Regions from separate parts of the Pseudogracilibacillus sp. SO10305 genome, predicted to be linked through region 3. Evidence: riboswitches for the same ligand, from Rfam matches in the RefSeq annotation. Region 3 holds a riboswitch; each other region holds the start of a gene.
What was found. Region 3 has a riboswitch for thiamine pyrophosphate ahead of thiW (energy coupling factor transporter S component ThiW). Riboswitches for the same ligand answer to the same signal wherever they lie in the genome.
Positions count from the first base shown of each region.

Region 1: another riboswitch for thiamine pyrophosphate. It lies ahead of SPD45_RS03045 (ECF transporter S component); the one in region 3 lies ahead of thiW (energy coupling factor transporter S component ThiW).
Region 2: another riboswitch for thiamine pyrophosphate. It lies ahead of thiD (bifunctional hydroxymethylpyrimidine kinase/phosphomethylpyrimidine kinase); the one in region 3 lies ahead of thiW (energy coupling factor transporter S component ThiW).
Region 4: another riboswitch for thiamine pyrophosphate. It lies ahead of SPD45_RS13625 (LLM class flavin-dependent oxidoreductase); the one in region 3 lies ahead of thiW (energy coupling factor transporter S component ThiW).

Region 1 covers NZ_JAXHDE010000002.1:84,949-92,947, forward strand. The annotation lists gene SPD45_RS03035 (energy-coupling factor transporter transmembrane component T family protein) at 1-147, opposite strand, end outside; gene SPD45_RS03040 (ABC transporter ATP-binding protein) at 144-1,796, opposite strand; gene SPD45_RS03045 (ECF transporter S component) at 1,786-2,391, opposite strand; TPP riboswitch at 2,534-2,637, opposite strand; gene SPD45_RS03050 (CocE/NonD family hydrolase) at 2,951-4,705, shown strand; gene SPD45_RS03055 (DUF2306 domain-containing protein) at 4,778-5,242, opposite strand; gene SPD45_RS03060 (DUF2200 domain-containing protein) at 5,427-5,780, opposite strand; gene sufB (Fe-S cluster assembly protein SufB) at 6,128-7,525, opposite strand; gene sufU (Fe-S cluster assembly sulfur transfer protein SufU) at 7,548-7,979, opposite strand; gene SPD45_RS03075 (cysteine desulfurase) at 7,966-7,999, opposite strand, start outside.
Region 2 covers NZ_JAXHDE010000008.1:35,780-43,778, reverse strand. The annotation lists gene SPD45_RS08025 (MgtC/SapB family protein) at 1-364, opposite strand, end outside; gene recQ (DNA helicase RecQ) at 482-2,629, shown strand; gene htpX (protease HtpX) at 2,734-3,615, opposite strand; gene spx (transcriptional regulator Spx) at 3,706-4,098, opposite strand; gene SPD45_RS08005 (TetR family transcriptional regulator) at 4,124-4,738, opposite strand; gene SPD45_RS08000 (YpjP family protein) at 4,920-5,495, opposite strand; TPP riboswitch at 5,714-5,828, shown strand; gene thiD (bifunctional hydroxymethylpyrimidine kinase/phosphomethylpyrimidine kinase) at 5,941-6,747, shown strand; gene thiM (hydroxyethylthiazole kinase) at 6,744-7,496, shown strand; gene thiE (thiamine phosphate synthase) at 7,509-7,999, shown strand, end outside.
Region 3 covers NZ_JAXHDE010000010.1:51,177-59,175, reverse strand. The annotation lists gene SPD45_RS09250 (MMPL family transporter) at 21-2,231, shown strand; gene bioA (adenosylmethionine--8-amino-7-oxononanoate transaminase) at 2,579-3,952, shown strand; gene bioD (dethiobiotin synthase) at 3,973-4,662, shown strand; gene SPD45_RS09235 (biotin transporter BioY) at 4,706-5,332, shown strand; gene SPD45_RS09230 (YxeA family protein) at 5,516-5,860, shown strand; TPP riboswitch at 5,911-6,016, shown strand; gene thiW (energy coupling factor transporter S component ThiW) at 6,110-6,610, shown strand; gene SPD45_RS09220 (PucR family transcriptional regulator) at 6,768-7,999, shown strand, end outside.
Region 4 covers NZ_JAXHDE010000022.1:22,955-30,953, reverse strand. The annotation lists gene sdhB (succinate dehydrogenase iron-sulfur subunit) at 1-677, shown strand, start outside; gene SPD45_RS13645 (SCP2 sterol-binding domain-containing protein) at 1,518-1,865, shown strand; gene SPD45_RS13640 (acyl-CoA thioesterase) at 1,878-2,327, shown strand; gene SPD45_RS13635 (SprT-like domain-containing protein) at 2,382-2,891, shown strand; gene SPD45_RS13630 (carboxymuconolactone decarboxylase family protein) at 2,961-3,365, shown strand; TPP riboswitch at 3,383-3,485, shown strand; gene SPD45_RS13625 (LLM class flavin-dependent oxidoreductase) at 3,596-4,900, shown strand; gene SPD45_RS13620 (helix-turn-helix domain-containing protein) at 4,939-5,166, opposite strand; gene SPD45_RS13615 (fatty acid desaturase) at 5,387-6,448, shown strand; gene SPD45_RS13610 (sensor histidine kinase) at 6,650-7,786, shown strand; gene SPD45_RS13605 (response regulator transcription factor) at 7,786-7,999, shown strand, end outside.

The sequences.
Region 1 (7,999 bases), on a different contig from region 3:
TTTCAAAGGGATTTTCCCATAGCCAAATGTCATAAGCAGTAAAAATAGGAGATAAAAAAGTGGTGTAAACCAATCATAAAAAAGACTGAGACATAATCCTGGCACTAAAATCGCCAGCAACTTCACAACGGGATTAACTTTTTTCATCCTATCTCTCCTATTCTCTTACATTGCGCTTTTTCTACTTCGAATGGACGACGTAAATGGGCAGCGTGTAATAGCCCTTCCTCTTCCCATAATGTGTCAGGGGTGCCATGAAAGGCGATTTCCCCTTCATGGAGCACGTATACCGTGTCACTCATTGCAGCAAGATCCATATCATGCGTGACGATAACGATCGTAATCCCTTTCTCTCTTAACTCAAACATCGTATGTATTAGCCGTGCTGTTGTTTCCGCATCTTGCCCGAATGTCGGTTCATCAAATAATAAAATATCTGGCGTGTCATCAAGTACGGTTGCAACACTTAGCCTTCGCTTTTGCCCTCCACTTAACGAAAATGGATTCCGATGTTTTTCCTCTTCTAGTTGAAAATGTTCGAGTAAATAGGTGGCGGTCGCCTCCATTTTTTCTAGTTGTTCGTCATTTAGCCGCATGGAAAAGACGAGTTCATCATAAACCGTATCTGTTATAAACTGATGTTCCGGATTTTGAAACACGAAACCTAATTTATGCCGCAGTTTCATTTCTTTCCATTTTTGTAAAGGACGATGTTGAAAATAGACTTCCCCTTTTGTCGGGGTCATAATGCCAGCCATCAACTCAAGTAAAGTCGATTTTCCGGCCCCATTTTTTCCAAGGATAGAAATGAAAGCCCCTTTCGGAATAGCCATATAAATCTGTTGTAAAATGGTCCGCGCTTTTCGTTTATATGTTATATCTTCAAGGCGCATGACGGTTTCATTGTCTTTAGGATGCTCTTGTTTTTGTGCGGTCGGAAGCTTGCGAGCATGCAGATCGATTCCAAAAGAATGTCTAGAGAACTTCTTCGGTATAAAAATGCCCGCTTCTTCCACTTGTTCCTTATAAGTCGTAAACATTTCTTCTGGGGATGCATCTTGTAGCAAGCGACCATTTTTTCCTAATAATAAGACACGGTCTGTCATATCCAACCATGCATCTGCTTGATGGTCGATAATGAACACACTCATTTGCCGTTCTTCTTGAATTTGTTGAATAAGTTTTATGAATGATTCTGTTGCATGTGGATCCAAATTAACGGTTGCTTCATCTAAAATAAGCAATGTCGGCTCCAATAAAAGAACTGCAGCTAAAGCAATTTTTTGTTTTTCTCCCCCAGATAATTCGTGTAGTTTCCGATATTTAAATTTTTCCATGCCGACTAGTAAAAGTATCTCATCGATTTTTTCGTCCATTTCATGTTCACGGATCGCCATATTTTCTAATGTAAATGCTAACTCATCGGCAACATGGATCATGCAAAACTGCGCTTCAGGATCTTGAAAAACGACACCGATATGTTTGCTCCAAGCACCAGCTTGTGCGTCTTGCAAATGTGCTCCACGAAACATTATCGTGCCAGCTGTTTCTCCTTCCACCGCTTCTGGGTATAGCCCATTTAAACAGAGGGATAACGTGCTTTTACCAGAACCACTCGGACCCATGAGCAATGTCACTTCGTTTTCATGCAAGATAACATCTAGTCCTCGTAAAATAGGCTCATCCAATGATTCATAAGCAAACGAAAAATTTTCTATCGTTATAAATGGCAATTTTTTTGCATGTTGATTGTTTTCGTTTGAATATTTCTCGTTTTCCACACGCTTATGCTGCATCTTTTTCACGTTTTTTTCTAACCTCCTTGCCTAATGCATAACCATCTAATACACCTGTAAATGCTAACTTATCTGCTATCCATTTTCCGAGTACTCCACTTAGAAATGCCCCACTTATTAACCGAATGGAAAGCATGCCGATAAGCACGGTTGGAGCAAGAGCCATATTTCCAGAAGCGAATAATTGATAAATAAAACTATATATAGCTGCTATCATTCCTGACAAAATTAGTACGCGAAGGTGATAGTTTTTATATTTCGTTAATAGAAATGCCGTCTCAATCCCTGCTCCTTGGACAAGCCCAATTAACAAAATCTTCGCCCCACCAGGACCCCCTGCTAAAATTTCAACCCCCGCTGAAATAATTCCTGTAAAAAGAGCTGCCCCAGGTTTTCGAATAATATACATGGCAACGACAGATCCGATAAACCATAATCCAAATACAAATTCAAAACTAAATGGCGCAAGTCCGATCGGGGTTAATATATTTCGTAAAGTAGATGCAAACAAAACGAAAAACATATATAGTACCCCAGCAACAACCGAAATAATCGACAACATTACAATTTCTTTCAACTTCCAATTTTTCGTCATACGTCCATACACTCCTTGATTATTATTATTTTTGTCGTTCCTTTTTTGATCGCTCCTTTCTTTTTCACAAATAAAAAAACTGCATTCCCGATTAGGAAATGCAGTCGAATATATAAATATACAAAAATAACACATATACTGTATATGCCCGGCCACACTTCCCCACGCTAGTATTATCTAGATCGGGTGCCAAGGGTCAAGGATTACCTTTCTCAGCCATTCAACATAGCTCCCCTAGTGCTTTTTAAATATATGAAATTTTATAACTATGATTGTACGGGATTCCAGAGGAACTGTCAAGCTCCCTTCTTAATTTCACTGATCGTAAATACGAGAAAACGGACACAAATAAATGTAAATGAAATGAAACAGCTCTAATTACCTGTATGACGAGGATTTATACGACTTCCTTCGTTTATACGGTGTTCCCAAACTTTTTTGTATTATGTTATAATATTTGAATGGAACGATACGATTGTCATCACTATGATATCGTTCCATTTATTGCTCAATAAATAGCTATTGAATACAAGTATGTGAGGTTAGGAGAATATATAACATGGCAACAAAAAATATTATCGTAGAAAGAAATGTTCCGGCGACGATGCGGGATGGAACGACCTTATATGCAGATATATATCGTCCGGAAAAAGAAGGGACATATCCGATTTTACTTACGCGCATCCCATACGGAAAACATGATCCATTTTATTCGCATCGCTATTTAGATACACATCGTTTCGTTGATCACGGATATATCGTCATCATTCAAGATGTTCGTGGACGTTTTGCATCTGAAGGTACATTTTCGATGTTTACGAACGAAGCGAAAGATGGATATGATACGATTGAATGGGCAGCTCACTTACCATACTCAAATGGAAACGTCGGGATGTTTGGCCTTTCTTATTATGGATACACACAATTATTAGCTGCAACAGAAAAAGCGCCACATTTGAAGGCAATTTTTCCTGCCCAAACATTAAACGATAGTAGATCAGGTGCGACATATCAAAACGGTGCCTTTCTAGTCGGCTTGTTTCAATCGCTCATTTTAGGTACATTCGTGCCAGACTTATTAAAACGAACATATAAGGATGACCTAGCAACATATTATCGTATGATGCAAAAATGGGCACAAGAAGTCGACCAAATTGAGAAATGGTATGAAACAAAACCTATCAAAGATTGGTCTATTTTAAAAGAGTTCGGTTTAGAAGGTGATTTTCTCGACATGATCACACATGAATTAGACGATGATGCATTTTGGGAAACATATAGCTTATTAGAGAAATACCCGAACATACAAGTTCCTGCGTATCATCTTGCTGGTTGGTATGATTGCTTTTTATATAGTACGATTGAAAACTTTAAAAATATGCGTGCTAAAACTGATTATATGCAAAAATTAGTGATTGGACCGTGGGCACATGGTAATTTTGGACATGTGATTGGGGACCGTTCATTTGGCATGAGTGCGTCCGAACATTTCATCGATTTAAAAGAAGATTTAACTGCATTACATATCCGTTGGTTTGATCATTGGTTAAAGAAGGAAGATAAAGGTTTCGCTGAAGAAGCTGCAGTTAAAATTTTTACTATGGGTGTGAATCAATGGCAAGAAGCTGATGAATGGCCATTACCGAATACCAACTATACACCGTTTTATTTGCATAGTAATGGAAAAGCAAATACACGTTTTGGTGACGGTCATTTGACAACGGAAAAACCAGAGAATGACGAGAAACATGTCGATCAATTTGTATACGATCCAACGAATCCTGTTCCAACAACTGGCGGTGGCACACTATATGAAGGAGTGGCAGTCGAGGGACCATACGATCAACGCACGGTAGAAGAACGTGAAGATGTGTTAGTGTATACCTCAGATGTCCTTGACGCACCATTAGAAGTAACTGGACCTGTTTCCGTAAAGCTGTGGGCAAAAACAGATGCAAAAGATACAGACTTCACAGCAAAATTAGTCGATGTTGCCCCAGATGGAACAGCTTATAATTTAACCGATGGCATCATTCGCGCTCGATATCGTCATGGTAATGAAAAAGCAGGTGATGTGGACGGTGCAATCATTCCATATGAAATTAACTTGTGGGCGACGAGTAATGTTTTCAAACGTGGTCATCGCATTCGCGTCGAAATTTCATCAAGTAATTTCCCACGTTTTGATGTAAATCCGAATACGGGTGAAACTGTGATCCATTCAGATGATATGCAAACAGCGACACAAACAATCTATCATAATGAAACATATCCATCTCATATTATGTTACCAGTTATCCCGAACGTAAAATAATATAAATGAACATTATAGTAGTATCGATATGCACCCCTTTTGTTTAACGAAAGGGGTGCTTTTTCCTATTGTTTACGTCATCGTCTGTTTCATTTTATTTGCTACGATAATAATGATCGGTGTGCCAATAATTGTCGGCGTTATCCAAAAGAAGACGGGCGATAAATTAGAAAAAAGTGGTTGCTCCGAAATATTTACTACAAGGACTGCAGTGACAATACCGATATAGGAACCGATCATGCCTGCAATATGTCGAACAATCCAATTTTTTCTTCGTCTTTTTCCTGCCATATAACCGAATAAAGCAAAACAATATGAAAAAATCGCAATATAAAATAAATAAGATGATGCCTCCCAATGGATGATGGACGTGACAATAGCTGAAATAAACACTACTACATAGGAAGTATGGTAGATCTCCCCTAAATACGTATGCCAACCACGGTGTTTTTTTGCAAATACTGCCATAAGGCCAACGAGCAAACAAATACTCCCAGATACAATATGTAATACGATAAACAAACTAAATACAGTCATTGTTTTCTCCTTTATATTTTTTAAATGAATGGGTTAACTCCAGAAATCGTTTCGTCATTTAAAGGAAACGATTGTACCTTAATTTTCTTTTAGAAACTTTAAACCTTTACAAGCTTATCCTACAAGCTAGTTTTTTTGTGACTTCGATGATTTGATTAAGAATTAAGTCATCATCTGTTTTATATTAATTTTTCCGTAAAATTTTCTCCAGTGTTTTTCCTTTGGCCAATTCATCAATTAATTTATCTAAATAACGAATTTCCTGCATCAACGGTTCCTCAATCTCTTCCACGCGAACCCCACAAATGACTCCCTTAATAAGTGTTCTCGCCTCATTCATTTCTGGTGCATGTGCAAAAAACGTTTCAAAATCTGTTTGTTTATCAAGTTCTGTTTCGAGTTGTTCCTGACTATAACCTGTCAACCATCGAATGATTTCATCTACTTCTTCCTTTGTCCGCCCTTTTTTCTCCGCCTTCGTTATATAATGCGGATACACGCTCGCAAAACTCATCGTATAAATTTTATGTTTTTTCATTTAAACTCCTCCATTCATTCATCGCTAAAATATTCAATGATAATCGTTCAACTTTGTTGCAATTTTTTCTATATAGATCATTTGTAATTATTTTTAGTATAGCATTATTTTATTGTATCGCTATATAAATGTGGGAGCAAATTCTCACTGACGAACGCACGCAGTGGATCGTACAAAAAATCCCGTCACCATATGTAAGATGACAGGATTTTTTTGCATGGAAAAGCATACATTCAGCTAGATTTTAGTAATCTCGTATTAGATTACTTGGCACATACTTGGCACGAAACATTTTTCAGCAAAAAAACCCTCATCACAAACTTTACTGTGACAAGGGTTTTCGTGTTTTAACCGATCGAACCTTCCATCTCGAACTTAATTAGGCGGTTCATTTCTACTGCATATTCCATTGGTAATTCTCTTGTGAATGGCTCGATGAAGCCCATGACGATCATATCTGTTGCTTCTTGTTCTTCCAGTCCTCTACTCATTAAGTAGAATAACTGTTCTTCTGAAACTTTTGATACTTTCGCTTCGTGTTCAAGAGAAATATTGTCATTTAAGATTTCGTTGTACGGAATCGTATCTGACGTTGAAATATTATCTAAGATTAACGTATCACACTCAATATTCGCGCGTGCTCCTTCTGCTTTACGTCCGAAGTGAACGATACCGCGGTACGATACTTTTCCACCATCTTTTGAAATAGATTTCGAAACGATGGAAGAGGAAGTATTCGGTGCTAAGTGGTACATTTTTGCACCAGCGTCTTGGTGCTGACCTTTTCCAGCTAAAGCGATGGAAATTGTCACACCACGTGCACCTTCTCCACGTAATAAAACAGATGGGTATTTCATCGTTAATTTCGACCCCATATTACCGTCAATCCACTCCATTGAACCGTTCGCTTCCACCGTTGCACGTTTTGTAACTAAGTTGTACACGTTGTTCGCCCAGTTTTGGATTGTTGTATAACGGCATGTAGCATCTTTCTTAACGAAAATTTCTACAACCGCACTGTGTAATGAGTTTGTCGTATATGTCGGAGCTGTACATCCTTCCACATAGTGTACAGATGCACCTTCGTCCACGATAATAAGTGTTCTTTCAAATTGACCCATATTTTCAGAGTTAATACGGAAGTATGCTTGTAAAGGTACTTTCGCTTCTACCCCTTTTGGTACGTAGATGAAAGATCCACCAGACCAAACTGCTGTGTTTAATGCAGCAAATTTATTGTCTGAAGCTGGTACAACTTTTCCGAAATACTCTTTAAAATATTGTTCATGCTCTTGTAAAGCTGTATCCGTATCTGAGAAGATTACTCCTAATTTCTCTAAATCTTCTTCTAAGCTTTGGTATACTACTTCAGATTCGTACTGAGCAGAAACCCCAGCTAAATATTTTTGCTCTGCCTCAGGAATTCCTAATGCGTCAAACGTACGTTTAATTTCATCAGGTACTTCATCCCAAGTTCTTCCTTGTTGTTCCGTTGGTTTCACGTAGTAAACAATTTCATCAAAATCTAACTCAGATAAGTCTCCACCCCATTGAGGCATCGGTTTTGAGTAGAAAATGTCTAATGCTTTTAGACGTTCTTCTAACATCCATTCAGGTTCGTTTTTCATTCGTGAAATTTCTTCCACGACAGCTTTCGTTAACCCTCTTTCCGTACGGAACACCGAAACGTCTTTATCTTGGAAACCGTATTTATATTCACCAATATCAGGTACATTTTTAGCCACGTAAAAAACCTCCTTAAAGTTTTTACTTTTTGTGTACTCGTTCCATCGCTTTCCATGCTAATGTTGCACATTTAATACGCGCTGGAAAATTCGAGACACCTTGTAATGCTTCAATATCTTCTAATCCAAAATCATCAAAATCTATTTCTTTCCCAAGCATCATTTGTGAAAATAGCTCCGACATTGCGAGCGCTTCTTCGACAGTTTTTCCTTTAATCGCTTGAGTCATCATCGATGCAGAAGCAAGACTGATCGAGCAACCTTCTCCTGTAAACTTAACGTCCTCTACGATATCGCCATCAAGTTTAAACTGAAGAAAAATTCTATCTCCACAAGTTGGGTTATTCATTTCTACCGTTAAAGATTCGTCTTCAAAAGTGCCACGATTACGCGGATGTTTGTAATGATCCATAATCACTTGGCGATAGAGTGTGTCTAAATCAAAATGAGACATTTCCGAAATACTCCTTTGTT
Region 2 (7,999 bases), on a different contig from region 3:
AAACCGCCACTTCTTTAAAGTAACCGGCACCAACTGCAATCCCGATTCCTGAAGCCGTCCAAACAATTGCGGCCGTCGTAAGCCCAGAAATTACATCATTATTTCTTCGTAAAATTACCCCTGCACCTAAAAAACCAATCCCACTTACAATTTGTGCAGATAATCGCATTGGGTCAGACCGAATAAATGGATTTTGTTCATTTAAAAAAGCCGTTTCAATCGATACTATCGTTAATAGACAACTTGTTACAGCAATTACGACACATGTTTTTAATCCAAGAGGTTTATGTTTTGCTTCTCGTTCAATCCCTAATACGACACCTGCTACTGTCGCAATGAGCAATTTTATGACCCAGTCACTCATTACACCCATCCTTTCTAATTCAATATATTCCTATATGATGCCATAAAAAAATGTTGTACAATAGAGATAGATAAAAAGATTACACGATTTTTATAATGTTAAAGGAGTCAATATACCGTGCAACAAATTACATCCATCATGGAACATTACTTCGGATATTCTACATTTCGCCCTGGTCAAGAGGCGACAATTTCACATATTATGGGTGATAACCATACATTAGCAATTATGCCCACTGGTAATGGAAAATCACTTTGTTTTCAGCTACCTGCGCTTGCCAAAGAAGGTACTGCCATCATTATTTCACCACTTATTTCTTTAATGAAGGATCAGGTAGACTCTTTAAATACTTTAGGCATTTCCGCTACATATATCAATAGTTCCCTAACATCGTTTGAACAACAAGAACGAATGGAACTTTTAAAACAACGTGCATTTAAATTTGTCTATATCGCACCAGAAAGAATTCAATCAGACTACTTTTTACGAACGATTAGTAACATAACTATTTCCTTAATTGCTTTTGATGAAGCACATTGTATTTCACAATGGGGGCACGATTTTAGACCGAGTTACCGTTCTGTCGTCCCAACATTGCAGCAACTAACGAATATCCCACTTTATGTTGCATTAACTGCTACAGCAACAAAAGATGTAAAAGAAGATATTCAAAAACTTTTACATATACACGATAATCATGTCGTTCAAACAGGATTCGAACGAAGTAATTTACACTTTCATCTCGTAAAAGGTCGGGATAAAACTTCTTACGTTGAGCAATTTTTAAGAGAGAGAAAAGATGAATCCGGCATTATATATGCAGCAACAAGAAAACAAGTAGACACCTTATATGAACGATTACATGGGAAAGGGTACAATGTTGCAAAATATCATGCTGGATTAGATGAACAAAGTCGGCAAAAAGCCCAGAACGCTTTTATACATGATGAATGCCAAGTAATTATTGCAACAAATGCATTCGGAATGGGTATAGATAAATCGAATGTTCGCTATGTTTTGCATTATGCTATGCCGATGAACATCGAATCTTATTATCAGGAAGCCGGACGTGCTGGGCGTGATGGTGAAAATAGCGATTGTGTTTTAATTTTTTCCAATCAAGATATTCAATTACAAAAGTTTCTCATTGAACAGTCTGAAATGGAAGAAGAAATGAAACAGCTAGAATATGAAAAGTTACAAGCGATGACGAATTATTGTTTTACTGGCCGTTGCTTAAGTACTTATATTGTCGACTATTTTACTAATATTCCCTCTAATACTCGTTGTGAAACGTGTAGTAACTGCCAAAAACACGGCGAAAAAGTAGATATAACCGAAGAAGCACAAATGATTTTATCTTGTGTAAAACGTATGAATGAAAAATTCGGTGTCAGCATGACCGCAAAAGTATTACGCGGTTCCAAAGATCGTAAGTTAATTCAATTCAATTTACATAAACTTACAACATATGGACTTTTATCTTCTTATACCGAAAAAGACATTACGGAAAAAATTCAATTTTTAATTGCTGAACAACTACTTTCGACGGAAGAAGGAATGTACCCAACTTTAAAACTAAACTATCAATCTGTCGCCGTTTTAAAAGGAGAAAAGACGGTAGAAATGTATACATTAAAAGTACCGACAGCTGACACAACTGATTTCGATGCAACATTATTTGGCGAATTAAGAGAACTTCGAAAAGTAATGGCGGATGAAAGGAACGTGCCACCATACGTACTATTTTCAGATGCGACATTACGTGATATGTGCCGTTACTTTCCAACAACAAAAGATGAAATGCTTGAAATTAAAGGGGTTGGAGAAAAGAAATATAGTCAATACGGAGAAACATTTTTACATGCGATTAATAAATGGAAAGAAAATAATCCGCATGTGAAAAAGAAAGTCCAAATTGGGACATCGATAAAGCGTCCAATTGCAAAACAAGTAGTTGACGATCCTGAAACACCGTCCCATATGCAAAGTTATCAATTGTTCCAGTCTGGTAAGTCAATCAAGGATATTGCAAAAATGCGGGATGTACAAGAACAAACAATTGAAAACCATTTATTTAAGGCATTTGACCAAGGACTTCCAATTGCTTGGGAAATTTTCTTTAACGATGAAGAAGAAAAAGAAGTATTACATGTATACGAAAATTTCGATGAGAAGAAATTGAAACCAATGAAAGAAGCATTACCAGATACATTCACATATACAAAAATTAAAGCTGTCTTAGCGAAAAATAAGCTTTTGTAAAAGGGAAAGAAACGACTACCACCCAAATGCTTCTCCCCTAGCGTTAGAACAAAAAAATCGTACGGCACATAAGCTCGTACGATTTTTTAGAATCATTATAATTATTATGCTAAACGGCTAATTCTCTCATCTAAATCTGGGTGTGTAGAGAATAACTGCATTGCCTTTTTAGCACCATTAATTTTCATTGTAGCTACTGCCGTATCGTCTTCGCCTGCTGTAGCACGATCTGCATATGCTTTTAAGCTTTCTAACGCATGACGCATTTTGTCACGTCCCGCTAAATCTGCTCCACCTTTATCTGCATGGAACTCACGATGGCGTGAATAGGCAAATACAACGATGCTTCCTAAAATGGAGAATAAAATTTGGAATACGATAATCGCGATGAAATGCACGACTGGTGCAATTTCTTCACGAACGAACTGTGATGCGATAAGCGCAACAATTCTAGATAAAAATACAACAAACGTGTTCACAACACCTTGTAACAATGTCATTGTTACCATATCACCATTTGTAATGTGTGCAACTTCGTGTGCGATAACACCTTCCACCGCATCATCATCCATTTCATCTAGTAATCCAGATGAAACGGCAACTAATGAACGTTTTTTCGATGGACCTGTTGCAAATGCGTTTACTTCTGGTGAGTTGTAAATTCCAACTTCAGGCATATATGTTAAACCAGCTGCTCTAGATAAGCGGTATACCTTTTCCACCACTATTTGTTCATACTCATTTTTGGGATTATTCGGATCAATAATCTCCACACCCATCATTCGCTTCGCAATCCAACGAGACATTGCTAATGAAATAAAGGAACCAGTAAAACCGATCACCGCACTAAATACTAGTAAAGAACCGTAGTTTATAGTCCCATTCTCTCCAATATAGTTCCCAATCGGTAAAACCGTGAAAATAATCGAGATTGTTAAAAGAACTAGTACGTTTGTTAATAAAAAGTAAAATATTCTTTTTGCCACGAACTTCTTCCTCTCTTTAATAATGTTTCTCTTATTCTACAACATTTCTATCATGAATAACATTACTTTCATGTAAAGTATCGTTAAATTTTACACGAATGCTAAAGAATCATGAATAAATCGTTTACGTTCTTCCCGTGGAATAAACTGACGAATATTGTACTCATCAAATCCTACTTGTAATTTATCATTCCCTAAAATAATCGGCTGACGTAATAATTTTGGATTTTTATTTACTAATGTATATAAATCATTTAATGAAATATTTTCTAAGTCTAAATCTAATTCTTTATATACGTTCGATCTTGTCGCGATTATATCTTTTGTACCTTCTTCTGTTAATCGTAAAATTTGTTGCATTTCTTTTTTCTTTAAAGGCTTCTTCAAAATATCGCGATATTCAAATGGAATATTATGTTCCTCAAACCACCTTCTCGCTTTTCTCGTTGATGCTGTTGATGAACCATATAGTTTGATTTTCATCATGAACCCTCTCTCTTTCCATTAATTAATTTGCTTTAAATCCTTTTTTCATTAAATTAATTTGTGTCGTAAAATTGTGTAGCACCTTTTCATTCGATATATCTACTGCATATTTACGTGCGATGTTCCCTAACATCATAGATAATAACATTTGAATCATATGAAATAATTCTTCATCATTTTCTGCATTTAACATTGTCGTATCGACGAGATCCCTTACTTCCTTATATTGTTCACTAAGTACGCTATAATTCATATCACTTAAAAAAGCACGTTCTGTCTCAAAATCTAAATGTAAAAACATATTTTTAAAAAACTGTTTGTCATTCGTCATATCAATACGAATAAGCAAATCCTCACATAAATCACTAACTGCATAAAATATATTCCCGTCATGCTTTTCTAATAAACGAATAAATCGTTTTCTTTTTTCATCTGCATACTGATTTAATATATAAAAATAAAAATCTTCTTTATCGTGAAAATATTGATAAAAACTACCGCGTGGAATACCCGCCTCTTTTACAATATTCGCAATGGAAGCTTCAAATAATGGAACTCGTGAAAATTCTTTTTCTCCCGCTTCAATTAATACTTCCTGTTTTTCTGTAGGTAAATTATAAAAAGTCTGTCTCGGCATCCAAGTTCCTCCTAAGTACAAAGTCAAAATGACACAATGTCACTTCCACTCTATTTCATTATAGATGACACGGTGTCATCTGTCAATAAAAAATGACCTTCTTTGACCAATATGTGGCGGAAAATTGACAAAAATAAAACACCTTATCATTTTTCTAACCAATGACAAAGTGTTTTTCGTTTTATTGCGCCATCCATTTCGGTGGCATGTTTTTATCCCAATAAATATTGCCTAGTTCATAATGTGTTTCAAACTGATCTTTCCCTAAATGATAATGGAAATTAAACCAGTATCCTTCTTGCGGTTTAAAATCTCGACGAACGTGAAACTTCGCAATTATCTTTTCGTCTTTTACATCATAAACATTAAATATTCTTTCGCCATATCCTTTTGCAGGGTTTTCCGTAATTTCATAAAACGGTAATCTATCTTCTCCCGCTTCTGTAAAGATAGATGTTAAAGTTTCTTCCATTTTCGGTAAAATTACTTCTTGAAACTCATTTTCTAGTTGATTTTCAATCTTCGGTCCAAATTTAACGCTCGTTTGTGCAATAGCTTTTTCCATTAATGTGGCAGCTACATCCTCTTCCTCAACATCATATGTAGTTATTTGCTCCGCAATAATATTCGCTTTAGACGAATCAAACGTCTTCTCTGCTTTTCCTACATGTGCATCTACATCAAATGACGGAACATATAAACCTAACGTTATGAAAGCGACGAATGCAACGGCAATTTTTCTCATCCAAATTTTCATCGTATCATCTCGCTTTTTATTTTATATATACTTAACTGTATCATTTCACAAGGAAAAATACATGATTTTTAGTCATATTTAATAAATTTTTAACATTCTATATAACTTTAGTAACTTTTCATAAACATAGCGAAATATATACGTGCGAATAAAATGATAATGTCCTCTCCCCCAACCTCATTATGACAACTACAACATAATCTGCTATACTAGAGTCAGAAATCTACTAGGGGTGCCTTTTTCGTTGAAGGCTGAGAAGAAGTACGTGATATTTCTAACCCTCGTGAACCTGATCTAGTTCGAACTAGCGGAGGGAAGTAGGAATCCATGACTTTTTTTGCAGTCGAACCAGATTCTTTCACGAGGAATCTGGTTTTTTTATGGGAAAATTTACGTATTATAACGTCATGTACATCCCTAAAAATAAAATAAAGGAGCAATTTTAATGAAAGATATTACATGCGCATTAACCATTGCAGGTACAGATCCTACAGGGGGTGCAGGAATACAAGCTGATTTAAAAACATTTCAAGAATTACAAACATATGGTATGAGCATTGTCACATCTGTCGTTGCACAAAACACAACAGGTGTTCAAGCAATCGAACATATATCTTTAGATATGATTGAACAACAACTAGATTCTGTGTTTTCAGACGTTCCTGTAGATGCTGTAAAAACAGGTATGATTGCGAACATTGATATGATGAAAATAATAAAGAAAAAACTCGACGGAAAAAATCTTCCACTCGTGATTGATCCTGTTATGGTTGCTACAAGTGGAGACCCTTTAATTAATGAAGAGGCCCGTGATTTTTTACGTGATGAATTACTAGCTTATGCGACCGTTGTTACACCGAACTTACCAGAAGCTGAATTTTTAACGAACATGACAATTTCGACATTCAACGATATGAAAAAAGCAGCCGAAAAAATTGTTCATACGTATGGAGCAAAAGCCGCGCTCGTAAAAGGAGGCCATTTAAGTAAAGATAACGATGCTACAGATTTCTTATATGATGGAAACGACATGCATGTCTTTACAAAGAAACGAATTGATACAAAAGATACACATGGGACTGGTTGTACGTATTCAGCAGCCATTACCGCCCATCTTGCACAAGGTCTTTCTTTATATGAAGCAGTGGAAAAGGGAAAAGAATTTATCCAAGCTGCCATTGAAGAATCTATTCCACTTGGCGCTGGTAGTGGGCCAACAAAACATTGGGCAATTAGAGGGAGACAAGTATGAACATTCATGAGAACATCATGAAAAAGGCCCCTCTCGTCCACTGTTTAACGAATAATGTCGTAAAAAACTTTACCGCTAACGGGTTACTCGCTATTGGTGCTTCACCTATTATGGCCGATAACCCGATGGAAGTTAGCGAAGTCGCTAAAAAAGCAGATGCTATTTTAATTAACACTGGTACATTAATGGATTCGGATATGGAAGCAATGCTTACTACTGGAACTGTTGCAAATAATCATCAAAAACCAATCGTATTAGATCCTGTAGCAGTCGGGTCCTCTTCTTTTCGAAAACAAGCTTGCCTCAAATTTCTAAATGCAATAAACTTCACTGTAATTAAAGGAAATGCAGGGGAAATGGCAGCATTAGTTGATGAAAAAGTGGCAATGAAAGGCGTTGATTCTGTCGATCCTCCAGTAGAAACAACAAAATTAATCGCTAATAAAGTAGCAACAACTTTCCAAACAATCGCTGTGATTACAGGTGAAAAAGATGTTATTTCAAATGGAAAAGAAACATATATAAATGAACACGGTAATGAAATGTTAACACGCATAACTGGTGCAGGTTGTTTATTAGGTGCTATTATTGGAGCGAATTTAGCTTGTGAGGTAGACCATTTTAAAGCAACCTATCAAATAATCGAATTTTATACAAAAGCAGCGGAGCGAGCAATTGCATCTTCAAATGTCCATGGTCCAGGGACTTTTCAAGTTCACTTTTTAGATGCATTACATCACATCGATTAGGAGCGAAAGAAGATGAACAAAAATGTATTACGAAAATACTTCATTATGGGAAGTCAAGATTGCCCCAAAGATAGAACACCAGAAGCGACTTTGCGAGAAGCAATTCAAGGTGGAATAACCATTTATCAATTTCGTGAAAAAGGAAGAGGCAGTTTACAAGGTGAAGAAAAAATTGCCCTTGGTAAAGCATTACGAGCAATTTGCAAGGAAGCAAATATCCCTTTTATAATAAATAATGATGTTGAATTAATGGATGTACTACAGGCTGACGGTATTCATGTTGGTCAATCAGATGAACCTGTTAAAAAAATCCGTGAAAAATACCCGCATAAATGGATCGGTTTATCCATTTCCAATATGGAGCAATATGAAAAAAGCTCGCTTGCATATATTGATTATATTGGTGCTGGACCTGTTTTTAGTACAACTTCGAAATCAGATGCACTGCAACCTGTTGGAATAGAGTGGATTCAAACATTAAGGAAACTAACCCCTCATATTCC
Region 3 (7,999 bases):
GAAAAGAGAGAGGGGACAGAATGAATAGTAAAATACGTTCCTTGGTCGAATTCATTGTAAATAAAAAAACACGATGGGCGACCATTTTTGTTTGGATTTTGCTTATCGGTATTTTTTCTTTTATTTGGCCACAAGTGAATGAGGAGGAAACGACAGATAATCAGTTGTTACCTGAGGATGCGATGTCCGTCGTTGCAAACGAAATAGACAATGAAGAGTTTTCCGACGGTGCGGGAGTACCTTTGTTATTAGTTTGGCATAGGGAAGATAGTTTAACGGAGGAGGATTTCAAAGAAATACAAGCGTTTTACAAAACGTTAGAGGAATCACCAGTAGATGAACAAAATTTTATTCCGCCGTTTCATGAAGCACCAGTGGAAGCATTAAAAGGTAGTACATCAGAGGATGAAAAAGCACTTATTACGCCTGTCTTTTTTAAGGAAACAGCTTCTACAGATCAACTTCAAACAGCATTGGATGCTCTAGAAGAAAAGATGAAGAGCCAATTTGGTGATGAATTATTTGGGGAGTTAGACGGAAGTGAATTACATGTACGTTTTTCAGGTCCGGTCGGTATTCAAACAGATGCAGTATCGTTATTTAGTAATGCAGATATAACATTATTAATTTCTACAGTCATTTTAGTTTTTGCTTTATTAATTGTATTATATCGTTCACCAATATTAGCGATCGTTCCATTAGTTGCGGTCGGTATTGCTTACGGTGTAATTAGCCCATTGTTAGGTTTCTTTGCACAAAAGGAATGGATTGAAGTAGATGGGCAAGCAATTTCGATTATGACCGTATTATTATTCGGTGCAGGTACAGATTATTGTTTATTTTTAATTTCTCGTTATAGAGATGAATTACGAAAAGAAGCGGATAAGTATGTTGCATTAAGAAGGGCATTAACTGGTACAGGTGGAGCTATTATGATGAGCTCGATGACGACAGTTGTTGGTCTACTGTCGCTTGCTTTAGCATATTATGCTTCTTATGACCGCTTCGCTGTGCCGTTTAGTTTAGCAATTTTTATTATGGGTATTGCTGCTTTAACATTATTACCAGCAATTTTAGCTTTATTAGGGAGATTTGCTTTTATTCCGTTCATCCCTCGCCCTGAGGAAATGATTCAAGAATTGGAACAGAAAAAAGGGAAGAAAATTCGCCGTCCTAAACCAAGTCATCGATTTGGTAAAAAGTTAGGCAATCTCGTTACATCTAAACCGTGGACGATTATCCTTTTATCTTTATTAATTTTAGGGAGTTTAGCGGCATTTGTACCAAAAATGCAATTTACGTATGGATTATTAAACTCTTTTCCAGAGGATATGCCATCACGTGAAGGTTTTACATTAATTGCTGATCATTATCCACCAGGTGAAATTGCTCCAGTCAATATAATAGTGGATACAGAAGGGGAGGATGTTTCCTTACAAGAAAAGTTAGAAGCACATCCTCTAGTAGAAAAGGTGGAAGATGCTGTAGAGGGAACAAACAAAGATTCGTTGAAAAAATGGCAAGTAACACTTTCCATTGACCCTTATGCGACGGAAGCGGTAAATAGTATACCTGAGTTACAGGAGATTGCATTTAATGCATTAGAAGAAGCGAATGTAACGAATGTGGAGGAGAATGTATGGATTGGTGGAGAAACAGCTACTTTATATGATACGGAAGAAATCACAAGTCGAGACCAAGCTGTTATTATTCCTGTTTTACTTCTCGTTATCGCTATATTATTAGTCGTTTATTTGAAATCAATTGTTGCGAAGGTTTATTTATTAGCGACTGTATTGCTGTCCTATTTATCTGCTTTAGGTTTAGGGTGGATTGTATTACACTACTTATTCGGTGTGTCGGAAATTCAAGGGCTAATTCCATTGTATGCATTCGTATTCCTAGTCGTTTTAGGAGAAGATTATAACATATTCCTCGTCTCTAGTATTTGGAGAAAACGTAAAGAAATGCCACTTAAAAAAGCTATTGCAGAAAGTGTCGGAGAAACAGGTAGTGTCATTAGTTCGGCAGGGTTAATTTTAGCAGGAACGTTTTCCGTATTAGCTATATTACCTTTACAAGTATTAGTTCATTTTGGAACGATTACGGCTATAGGAATTTTATTGGATACGTTTATTGTGAGACCTTTATTAGTCCCGGCTATTACGACGGTTCTTGGTCGTTTTGCATTTTGGCCGGGTAAAATGTGGAAAATGCATGAGGACGAATAAGAGGATGTAACTTTTTTGTCAATGATTTTTAGATGAATCCTATCATTGTTCATATTCAGTAATAAAAATAAGAAATAGAAAACACTTTATGATGTTGGCACATAAATATTCGTGCTATCATAAAGTGTTTTTTTTATGGATTATTTATAAAATTTATCTATTTGCGTTCCCTTGTGTCAACCTATAATATAAATGGTTGACACAAAAGGTTTGTTTCCTCTATGATTACGTATATAGAAAGGAGGAGGTAGAAGATAAACAGAAGTGCAAGCGAGCAATTTCTATGTAATTTTCACAAAAAAGGATGTACATGACGTTGGAAAAAAATTAATGATGGAGGGATTATAATGTCAACACATGATGAATTAATACAAAAGAGTAAAGAATACCTTTGGTTACCTTTTACACAAATGAAAGATTATGAGCAAGATCCATTAGTTATTGAAAGTGGAGAAGGCGTTATGTTGAAAGATACAGAAGGAAATGCATACTATGATGGGTTCTCTTCAGTTTGGTTAAATGTGCATGGACATAGAAAAAAAGAACTCGATGATGCGATACGTACGCAATTAGAAAAAATTTCCCATTCGACATTGCTTGGAATGACGAATCGACCAGCGACAGAGTTAGCAGAACGATTAATTAATATAACACCAGAAGGACTTACACGTGTTTTTTATTCCGATAGTGGTGCTACATCAGTCGAAATTGCATTGAAGATGGCATATCAATATTGGAAAAATAAAAATATAGAAGGAAAAGATAAGTTTATTACGATGAAAAATGGGTATCACGGTGATACGATTGGTGCTGTTAGTGTCGGTGCAGTAGATACGTTTCATCGAATTTATGAAAAACTAATGTTTGAAAGTTTTCATGTTCCTTTTCCATATGTATATCGTCACCCAAGTGGAGATCCGGACATTTGTAAGGAAGAGTGTTTAAAAGAATTAAAAAAGACATTAGAAAATCATCATCATGAGATTGCTGCTTTAACAATCGAGGCAATGATGCAAGGAGCAGCTGGGATGATTTTAATGCCGGATGGATTTTTAACGGAAGTTCGTAAATTATGTACGGAATATAATGTATTACTCATAGTTGATGAAGTTGCTACAGGATTTGGCCGAACGGGAGAAATGTTTGCTTGTGATCATGAAGGTGTTGTACCAGACATTATGACGGTCGGTAAAGGATTAACAGGAGGATACTTGCCTATTGCCGCAACAATTTCAACAGAGGAAATATATGAAGCATTTTACGATGATTACATTCATATGAAAACGTTATTTCACGGTCATTCATATACCGGAAATCAACTAGGATGCGCTGTTGCGTTAGCAAACTTAGACTTATTTGAACGGGAAAATATAGTGGCACAAGTGCAACAGAAGTCCAGTTTTATTGAAGCGGAATTAACTTCACTACATGAATTGGATTATGTTGGAGATATTAGACAGCTCGGATTCATGGTCGGTATTGAGTTAGTACAAGAAAAAGAAACAAAAAAACCTTTCCCATGGGAAGAACGTGTAGGATATGCGGTGTCATTGGAAATGCGTCGTCTTGGGATGTTAACTAGACCTTTAGGAGATAATATTGTATTTATGCCGCCCCTTTCTAGTTCAGAGGAAGAAATTCGGGAAATGATTCGCATTATAAAAGAAGCGATTCAAAATGTAACAACGAAACGAGAAACTACAGTCGGTTCGACGAAATAAGAAGAACGAGGAGCGGTTGGATGGAACAGAATGGGTTATTTATTACAGGAACAGATACAGATGTCGGAAAGACTTTTGTCGGTGGCGGTATGGCAGCTCTATTGAAAAAGTATGGAAAAGATGTTGGCGTATTTAAACCAATGTTGAGTGGGGAAAGTCGAGAAAATCCTACAAGTGATACGTCTATCTTGAAAACGATGTCTGGAGATCGTAATACGTTTGAACAAATTACTCCTTTTCAATTTGCAGAGCCGTTAGCACCATATGTTGCAGCGAAAAGGGCAGGACAACATATATCTTTGACTCAGATTATGCAAGCATGGAAAAACATAAAAGAAACGCATGAGTATTTTATTGTAGAGGGTGCAGGGGGACTTGGGGTTCCTTTGGGGAAGGACTATGTAGTTGCAGATGTTGCGAAAGAGATAGGTTTTCCAATATTAATTGTTGCAAGAACGGGACTTGGTACAGTAAATCATATTTGGTTAACGGTAAAAGTGGCCCAAAGTATGGGATTGGATATTGCAGGCATTATCTTGAACGGGGCGGAAGAAGAACAGGGGATAGCAGAACAAACGAATCCTGCATTAATTGAAGAGATGACAAATATTCCTGTGTTAGCTGTATTACCGAAATTTACAACATCTAATCCTACTTATATTGTAGAAAAGATGGATGAACTAATCCCTTTTAATCTTTTCGCAAAATAATAGTGAAACCAAGTTGAACTTTTATAGTAAAAGGAGGATATCATTGAAAAATAACAAACAAATTCGTGTCATTGATATTACTTTAATCGGAATGTTTGTCGCTTTAATGAGTATCGGGGCAAATATTACTGCTTGGGCACCGTTTTTACAAATAGGTGGTGTTCCTATTACATTACAAACATTTTTTTGTTTTTTGGCAGGTGCATTACTTGGTAGTCGCCGTGGAGCGCTTGCAATGGTTGTATACCTTTTCGTTGGATTAATTGGCGTTCCTGTTTTTGCTGGATTTAAAGGAGGATTAGGTGCTGTATTAAGTCCGACATTTGGGTTTATTATTTCTTTTATTTTCACCGCTTATGTTACTGGGAAAGTGATCGAATCTAAAAAACACCCTACTTTAATTACGTTCATATTGGCCTCTATTATCGGGCTTTTCTTTAATTATATGATCGGAACAAATTATATGTATCTCGCTTTATCATTTTTTATGGATACACAAGAAAGTGTCACTTATATTGGAACGTGGCTTGTAATGCTCGTATATTTGCCTGTTGATTTATTAACGATTGTCGCAGCAGCTTTATTTGCACCTAGAGTGTATAAAATTTTACATAAGTCGACTATGATTACACCTTCTAGTAATGTGCAAGAAGACCGTTTAGGAAGTTAAGGAAATTTTATTTTAACGTTCCTATATCTCGCGAATAGAGTGATGTCCGTATGCGAACACTTTTATTTAATCTTACAATATTGTAAGCCTACAACGCTTATTCGTAAGGGAAATCGATGTTACAGCACGGAATTTCATCCTATACTATGTATAGAATGAAACGGAACGAAAAGGATGAGAAAAATGAAACGTTTATTAACGATAAGTATGATGATATTGGTCGTAGGCTTGTTATCGGCTTGTACATCATCTATTCAAACTATTGGTGCAGATACGTATTATGTACTAATTCAAGATGAAGGCGATAGTTATGAAGAACAGGGGAATGTACGTTATGAATATAAATTAGAAGGCTACGATGAAAACGGAGATAGTTTATTATTATCTTTTACAGCGAATCACTCATTAAAAAAGAATGCTTATTTAAAAATTTTCTATAAAAAAGATGAAGTAGTCACATATGAAGAAGTAGAAAAAACAGACATTCCAGAAAAAGCATTGGAACAATTAGAAGTAGGTGAAGAATAAGAAGACCTTTACAATATTAAATAGTATGATAGTATAAAATTGAAAAGTCCATATTTCACTAGGGGAGCTATCGGATGGCTGAGAGGAGCGTTATTGTTCTGACCCTTTGAACCCGATCTAGGTAATACTAGCGTGGGGAAGTGTTGGCCATCAAGATATTTATACTAAAAACAATCGAGGGCTACATTCCGACGTCGGGGTGTGGTCTTTTTTATCGTTATTTTATCGTACAAGGAGGTGTAATAGAAGATGAATCGTACACGACTTATGACGACTATGGCTGTTTTTGTTGCAATAGGTATTATCGGTTCACAATTTTTATGGTTTCCAGCAGGTTTTGCTAAGGCGTATCCTGTCCAACATGCTGTTAACGTTGTTGCGGGGATTTTACTCGGTCCTGGACCAGCTGTAATCATCGCGTTCATCATTGGCTTAATTCGAAATATGCTAGGATTAGGGTCGATTTTAGCTTTTCCTGGCGGGATGATTGGTGCGTTTTTGGCAGGTTATTTATATAAAAAATGGAACCAACATAGTGCGGCAGTTATTGGTGAAATCATCGGGACAGGTATTTTAGGATCATTTGCATCGATTCCTTTAGCAACATTATTTATGGGGACATCGTTTGGAATATTTTTCTTCTTACCGTCATTTTTAGTGAGTAGTGTGTCAGGTGCTTTGATCGGTTGGTTTATCGTCGTTCGTTTAAAACAAAGTGGCCAAGCAAAAGCAATTATCGAAAATAAATAACTTTAAAGATATATTCACTATAAGGATGGAATTTTTAAAATAAAACCTTTCTTCTAATACTAATTAGTATTCATCTTAGGAAAAATACTTATATAATTATAGTATAGATAGCAAAATGAGTATACCGATGACAAACATATCAAGGGTGTGTATGAAAATGATGGTTCATGAAGTAATGCAAATCATTAAAAAGTTTGAAGCAGAGGCAAGGTACGGGAAGAAAGGTTTAAATAAAAAGGTAAAATATATTGAAGTGATGGAGATTCCTCATGTTGATAAATGGAATGTAAAAGAGACGCTTATTTTAACAAGCTTTTACGCGATTAAAGATGATGAACAAGCTCAAATAAACATAGTAAAATCTTTCATCGAATTAAAGGCAAGTGGACTCATCATAAAGCTAGGTAGATTTATTGATGAAATCCCTCCATCCATTGTTCAATTGGCGGAGGAACATCATTTTCCTATTATTACATTACCAAAAGATGTCCCTTATATTGACATTTTAACGCCGTTATATGCAAAATTACAACAATCAACAGATGATCGATTGATCGAAGAAATTGAAGGAAAGTCTTATGAAAATGTCACGACGATTTTGCAAGATATTTATAAATCGTTCGGGTTAGTTATGTATATAGAAAACATGAACGGCGAGTTGTTATATTGTGCACATAAATTAAAAAGCGATAAATGGAGAAATGATTTCACACTATTTTCCCTCCCAACATATGAACAGACAGAGATGTACGTACAAAAATTTAATACCGAATTTGAAACGTATGAAAAACATGCTTGTATATATTCAGAGGCATTAAAAAGAATGGTTGTCACTCTTTTTGCGAAAGGGAAGAAATATGGACTTCTCCATATTGTATATGAAAGGAACAAACAAAAAGAATTGTTAATGGACACCGAGATATTTCGGTTAGTAGATAAAATTCACATTACTATGATGGCTGAAATTGTTAGTCTACAAATGCAAAAAGGGGAATTTATAGAAAGATGGAACTATCTAGAGGACGAAAAGGATCTAAAAATGGTCATTCATTTAGACCAATTAAATATAACAGAAGCCATCGGATATCATACCTTTTTGCGAAAATCGTTAATTTTACTTTCCCATATTGAAAATATGATGAAACATTTAACCGAAGTGAAAGATTATATTGTGATGGAAAGAAATGAAAATGTGTTTGTGCTCGTTTGGATAAATCATCGTGAGGCGACATCCATCGAATTGAAACACCAATGGAAAAAGCAGCAACCTCGAACATTATTAGAGAATGTAAAGATAGGGATAAGTTATCCTTTTATAGATACAACGTCCATTATAGAAAAAGTTGATAATACAGCAAAAGTTATTGAAATCGGGAAAGACTTAGGGTT
Region 4 (7,999 bases), on a different contig from region 3:
ACCGTAAGAATATGAACGTAATTTCAGGACTAATGGAAATCCAAAAAAACCCAGTGAATGCTAATGGAGAAAAAACTTCTCCAGTTCAATGGGAAATGAACTGTCTAGAAGAAGTTTGTGGTGCTTGTTCTATGGTTATTAACGGAAAAGCAAGACAATCATGTGCTGCTTTAGTTGATAAATTAGAACAACCAATTCGTTTAGCACCTATGAGCACATTCCCGGTTATTCGTGACTTAGTAATCGATCGTAACCGTATGTTTGATGCGTTAAAACAAGTAAAAGCTTGGATTCCTATCGATGGTACACACGATTTAGGACCAGGACCACGTATGCCTGAGAAGAAACGTCAATGGGCATATGAATTATCTAAATGTATGACTTGTGGTGTATGTTTAGAAGCGTGTCCAAACGTAAATGATAAAAACGACTTTATCGGTCCAGCAGCTATTTCTCAAGCTCGTTTATTCAACTCTCACCCAACAGGTGATATGAATAAGAGTGATCGTTTAGCTGGTTTAATGGAACCAGGTGGATTAGTTGGCTGTGGTAACGCACAAAACTGTGTGGAAGTTTGTCCAAAAGGAATTCCTTTAACAACTTCTATTGCAGCGATGAACCGTGCGACAGTAGTACAATCATTTAAAAACTTCTTCGGAAGCGACAACGCATATTAATAATTAATAAGACTAGAATTCATTCGGATTCTAGTCTTATTTTATTGGCTCTTTGTCAAATGGTGTTGGTGACCCTCTTAAAGTCATCTAATATGTAATTGTGTGGAGCCAATAAGAATAGCGTGAATATGTCACTTCGGAAATGTACTCCGCTTTCCGCGTGCGGCTGCTATGCCAAGCTCAGGCTTTGCCTTATCTAGGCCTTTTCTCACGCAGGAATCTACGTACATTTCCTACGTTTCATCTGGCTGTTTATATGCTAGTTTCCTCTTCCTTTGTAGCTTAAACTTCAAGGGAGGAGGATTTTTTACTTTGTATGATTAATCTCCATTTAAAGTGTAAAATGATTCTCTTTTTGAAATTATGAAAGTTTCGATATTATAAATGATACTCTAACAATGTACAAAAACGATTGGATAAGAAGGGCATGCGGACAAAATATGATTGGTATTGCATAATATTTCCGAGGTGAATATTATGCATATGCAAATTGATATTAATATAGTGATTGAAATTAATACGCTGATGTATACGTCAATTTAGCTGTGATGAATTTAGTTATTCTTCCTCGATATGCTTTAATTCTACAGCATTTTCTTCGACTTCGATGTTCTTATCTTGTATATCAAGCAGTAATTTTATATTTCTAGAATAAGACAAGTGATTTCCCGCCTGGATTTGGTTTTGGTCGACTTTAATTCTAAAGGGAAATTCACTGGCACGATATATTGTAGAGTCTTATTTAATATATTTGATCAATGAATAAGACAACGCTTTCATTATTTTTGAAAATGTATTATAATGATTGAACAGTCATTCATTATAAATAGGAGTGAAAATATGAGTTTAGACAATTTAACAGTTCAAGAAGTATGGGGAGAAATTGATCGTGTTGCTAAAGAGAATAAATCGATCATAGAAACAGTGAATGGAAGTTTTGTGTTCGAAATTAAAGCAGGGGAGGAAGTAGTGTATAGCCTAGAATTGACAGAGGGGATTGCAACTATTACAGAAGGGAAATTAAATGATGCCCAATGTACACTTGCGATGAATGAAAAGAATTTTAAAAAATTACTACAAGGTGATTTAAATGCGACTGCTGCATTTATGACGGGAAGATTAAAAGTAAAAGGGGATATTGGACTCGCATTAAAGTTAGAAAATATGTTGAAGAAGCTATCTTTTTAAGGAGGGATTTATATGACAAAAGCACCGTATATTAAAAATTTTAATCGTTGGAAAGAAGAATTTAAATATCACGTACCTATAAAAATTCGATTTTCTGAAACAGATATGTTTGGTCATATGAATAATGTATCTCCGTTTATATATTTTGAAGAAGCGCGTATTGAATATTTTAAAGCGGTTGGCTTGTTTCAAGATTTTGATAAAGTGGAAGATGTTCCTGTCGTAGCAGATTTACAATGTGATTATTTAAAACAAGTATTTTTTGGAGAAACTATTCAATTATACGTGAAAGCGAATCGAATTGGGAGTAGTTCATTAGATATTCACTATATGGGTGTGCAAGAAAATGGAGATGTTTGTTTAACAGGTCGTGGTTCCATCGTAAATATTAATAAGCATACTGGAAAACCAGTCGCAATTAGTGACGAAAATAGAGATAAAATTTTAACGCTACAAAACTGACGATATATGTCAGTTTTTTTGTTATATGGTATGATATTTATTGAGGTGTATACAGTGAAAGAGGAAGAATTAACCCAATTTGCTACCCAATTTTTACGTACCAATTTTCATATCGACTTAACCATTCCAATCGTTCGGAATAATCGTCTTCGTTCTTCATATGGTAGATATGTCATGACGAATAAACAACATCCAGTTCGTATCGAAGTTGCAGGGAAAACATTAGATTACGGTACGGAAGAGGCAATAAAAGGCATTATCAAACATGAATGCATTCATTATGCATTACATATGCAAGGTCAATCGATGCGTGATGGCCATCCTGTATTTGAAAAAACATTACGAAAACATAATGCTCCTAGTACAAATACGATGAAAATTGGTTTATTTTATCTTTTTCGTTGTGAAACATGTGCACGTACTTATGAAACAAATCGTAAACAAATAAGTAAAACGCCAAAAAAGTATCGTACAAAATGTTGTAATGGAAAAATTACCATCATGGAAACTAGGAAATATGATGGAAAACATTTTTCAAAAGTATCACATTCATTTACTTGTTGAAACGTTAGAAATGTATTAGCATGGATATGGGAGTATTTTGAAAATTTCAACATTAATGGAGGCATATACATGGCAAGCGAACGTTATGAAAAAGGAATGGACGTATTAAAGGATTTTAATTTAGTAGATCAGCATCATCCGGAAGGACATATGGATATTGGAGCAGGTTTTAAAGATTTGGCACCAGATTTAGAAGATTTTGTAGTGGAGTTTGCCTTTGGAGATATTTATGGTAGAGAAGGCATTGACCCAAAACAAAAAGTATTAGTAACAATGGCATCATTGGTTGCCCAAGGTATCCCACAAATTGAAATGCATGTAAAAACAGGAATTAAAGTTGGATTAACTCCAGAAGAAATTGTTGGTGCAATTATTCATATATTACCATATGCTGGATTTCCAAAAGTTTTAAATGGATTAAAAGCAGTACAAAAAGTCTTCAATGAACAAGGAATTACTGTAAAAACGAAATGAAGCATTAATTAATTGAATAGAATCACTAGGGGTGTTTTTAAAAACTGAGATGAGGTTATCCTCAAACCCTTTGAACCTGAACTAGTTCATACTAGCGTAGGAAAGTGTATGATTGTATGTATTTGGAACGAATTCTGTTTTTTTTACATACTATTTTGCTATAAATACGCAATTTTCCTATGAATATTAGGGGAATTGCGTTTTTTAATGTTTAAAAAGGAGAGGGAAAAATGAAGAATCATAAACAGATGCATATTGGAGTATTAGTGATAGGTTGTGGCCACCATCAGGCTGCATGGTTAAGTTCGGATTCAAGTGTTGAACGTGTTGGAGATATTGCATATTATCAAGAATTAGCTCAAATTGCAGAAAAGGGATTGTTTGATGCTGTGTTTTTCGCAGATAATCAATCGTTTCAAGGTATTAGTGCGAATGTTATGCCGGCTTTTTGGTTTGACCCCATTGTGAATTTAACTGCTATATCGCAAGTAACGAACTATGTTGGTTTAGTATCTACTATTTCGAGTACATTTTCCAATCCATTTACAGCTGCGAGGCAAATTTTAAGTTTGGATCATGTGTCTGGCGGGCGTGTTGGTTGGAACCTCGTTACATCGATGACAGATTTAGAGGCACAAAATCATAGTATGGAAAAACTGCCAATTCATGCGAAACGTTATGAAAAAGCGGCAGAATTTGCAGATGTTGTTACAAAATTGTTCGATTCATGGGAAGAAGCAGATTTTATTCATGATAGAAAAACGAAACAATTAATGCGTCCAAATAAAATAAACCCAATAAAGCATATTGGAAAATACTTTCAAGTGCGTGGGCCGCTAACGACTCCAAAAAGTCCACAAGGTCGTCCGGTACTGATGCAAGCAGGTGCATCGAATCCGGGAATTACATTAGCAGCCGAATATGCTGATGCGGTTTATTCTGTTTCATGGAACCGGAGACAAGCAAGGGAGTTTAGAGAAAAGATGGATCAAGCTGTTTTGGAACGTGGCGTGAGAAATAGACATATTAAAATTTTTCCGGGGTTAGTAACGTATGTTGGCAAAACTCGAGAAGAAGCATTTGAGAAAAAAGCGAAATTAGACAAGCTGTTGGATACAGACACTATTTTAAATCAATTAAGCATTTTCGTCGGACAGGATTGTTCTAAGTGGGATTTAGATAAAAAGGTGCCAGTCCTTCCACCTGTTGAGGAATTTTCTGGACCGGTAGGACGTTATAAAACTATATTAGAAATTATTCGTGATAAAGATCCGACCGTAAGAGAATTATTAAGTTATTTAAATGCTGGTGGGGGCCATTTTACTTTAATTGGAACGCCCGAGGAAATTGTCGATGAAATGGAATTATGGTTCAAGGAAGGGATTGCAGATGGCTTTAATTTAATGCCACCTTCCTTTCCACATAGTTTAGAAGATTTTGTAGAATTGATCATTCCTGAACTACAGAAACGTGGATTATTTAGAACCTCCTATGAAGGCTCAACTTTACGTGAACATTTTCAACTGGAAGAATAATAGAAAAACCGACTTTCGATAGTGAAAGTCGGTTTTCGTTATAATGATAATTCCCCCATTCTAACAAGCTCTATCACTGCCTGTGCACGACCTTTTACACCCAACTTTTGGATAACGTTTGAAATGTGGTTTCGGACAGTTTTTTCAGATATGAATAGTTCTTCTGCGATTTCCTTTGTTGTTTTGTCTTGTAAAAGTATCGTAAATACTTCTCTTTCACGTTTTGTTAGTACGCTTTGTTGGTGAAAGTTTTTCGAGTCGTTCAAATGGTCCCCCTCCTTGCTGTCGGTGAGATGCATTTAGAAGGGAATTATTTAGTCAGTTTATTTTATGAATAAATGTACGAAAAGTGCGTAAAATGAATGATTTATACGTTTATCCTTTGTTTGATATGACATTTGTCACATAGAAATGATGACATTTACGTCTAATAAAAAGATTTTCACTCTCTTATACTAAAATAGGACGCCTATGAGGGGGAGAAAAATGTCAAAAGAGAAAACGAGAAAATTACATCAACAAGTAAAGCCGTATACATTTGCGGATCATAAAAAAAGTACGATACAAATTTTTAATACGATTGTGCCGTTAATTGCTACTTGGATTATCGCATATATAATGGTACCAATTAATATGTATGTAGCGATTGGCTTATCGGTGATAGCAGCAGGACTGATTGTTCGTACATTCATTATTTTTCACGATTGTACACATGGTTCTTTTTACCATGACAAACGAAAAAATAATATGTTAGGAACGATTACAGGAGTGTTAACGAGTTTTCCATATGAAAAATGGAAACGAGAACATGCGATTCACCATGCTTCTAGTTCTAATTTAGATGAACGTGGCATTGGAGATATTTGGGTAATGACAATAGAGGAATATGAGGAAGCAACAAAATGGGAAAGATTGAAATATCGTCTATACCGTAATCCGATTATTATGTTTGGGTTTGGTCCGCTATATTTAGTGCTTGTGTCAAACCGACGTAATAGAGCGGATGCGAAGCAAAAAGAGAAAAATAATACGTATTTAATTAATGCTATATTACTTATAGGAACGGTTTTAGTTATCGTTTTTGTTGGTTTCGTACCATTCTTAATCGTGCACGGAATATCGATTTATATTGCAGCCGCATTAGGTATCTGGTTATTTTATATTCAACATACGTTTGAAGATTCGTATTTTGAAGAAGAATCTGAGTGGAATTATGTGAAGGCAGCAGTAGAAGGAAGTTCATATTATGAGTTACCAAAATTTTTACAATGGTTAACAGGAAATATCGGCTTCCACCATGTCCATCATTTAGCACCACGTATACCGAACTATTATTTAGAAGAGGCACATGAGACGACTCCAGATTTACAATACGCAACAACGATTACACTTAAAACGAGTCTAGATTCCTTGCGTTATAAATTATATGATGCAGAAGCACAAAATTTTATTACCTTTAAAACGTGGAAGCAGCGTCAGCGTGAAAAGTTAAACGAAACAAAGCAAAATCGTGTGGTAAAACATTCGAACAAAACGAGAATCAATTAATAGACATACAAGTATGAAGTTATGCTAGCGAGTAGTTGATTGCTAGCATATCTTTTTGTTTTAAAGGGACTTCCAATATATAGATACCATTTTGGGTTTATTCAAATAGTCTCAAAAAGTATTTTTATAGATTTAAATGAACAGATGTTGTAATGCAATATTTATTGCTATAATAGAGGCAATAGGAAGAGGGTGTTATTTTTGCGTAAATGGTATAGTATTTTTCCGAAGAAACCATGGATTAGTATTTACACATGGATTATTTTATGTTTTTTACCATTTTTCTTTATTTTTAAATCATCTTCTTTTGTAGAAATTGGCATCGGCATTACATTATTAATAATGTTTTTCATTTCCTATATATTTTCTTTCAAGTCTAAAAGTGGACTTGTATATATGTGGCTTAGTTTTGAAATGATTGTAAACATTGCAATGATTTATTTGTTTGGCTTTGTTTATTTTGCTATTTTTACAGCCATCTTTATTGGAAATATTCGACATTATGCAGGTTTTTTTATTATGTATGGGCTTCATATTGCAACGACAGTTGGGGCAGTTATATTTGGTTATTTTTTTCGATTAGACTTACTACTGCCGCAAACACCGTATATCGTTATTAGTGTCATTGGGACAGTGCTGTTACCGTTTCATTTATATAATCGAACGAAACGTGAAAATTTAGAAGGCGAGTTAGAAGTCGCACGGGAAAAAATATCAGAACTAATTATTTTTGAAGAAAGACAACGTATCGCAAGAGATTTGCATGATATTTTAGGACAAAAATTATCTTTAATTGGACTAAAATCAGATCTTGCTGGCAAATTATTAGAAAAAGATCCGGAACTTGCTACAAATGAATTAAAAGATATTAGAATGACTGCAAGCACCGCATTAAAAGAAGTACGTGAATTAGTGACACATATGCGTTATCGAAAGTTGACGGATGAATTAGAACGAACGAAGCAAGTATTAGAGGCTGCAGAGATCGATGTTGCAATCAAAAATGAATTAAAGAATGAATCGGTTCCACCTGTTATTGAAAATATTTTAAGTCTTTGTCTAAAAGAGGCTGTAACAAATATCGTTAAACATAGTGGAGCGACGAAAAGTGATATTTATATAACACAAAATGAGGAAGCATATATATTAAAAATTAAAGATGATGGAAGAGGATTTCCGAAAGATAAAAAGCAATCATTTGGAAGTGGAATTGCTGGGATGAGAGAAAGACTGGAGTTTGTAAATGGTACGTTATACATAGGGTCCCATAATGGAACAGATTTGTCAGTTGAAGTACCAGTCATTATAAAAAACATTGCCAAAGGGGGTGTCATGTAATGATTAAAATTATATTAGCAGAGGATCAAGGAATGTTACTTGGTGCATTAGGTTCGTTGTTAAATATGGAAGATGATTTTGAAGTTGTCGGAACAGCAACAAATGGAGAAGAAGCAGTAGCATTAGTTCAATCATTACAACCCGATGTTTGTGTGATGGATATTGAAATGCCAGTAATGAATGGCCTGGAAGCAGCTGAATTATTAAAGGAAG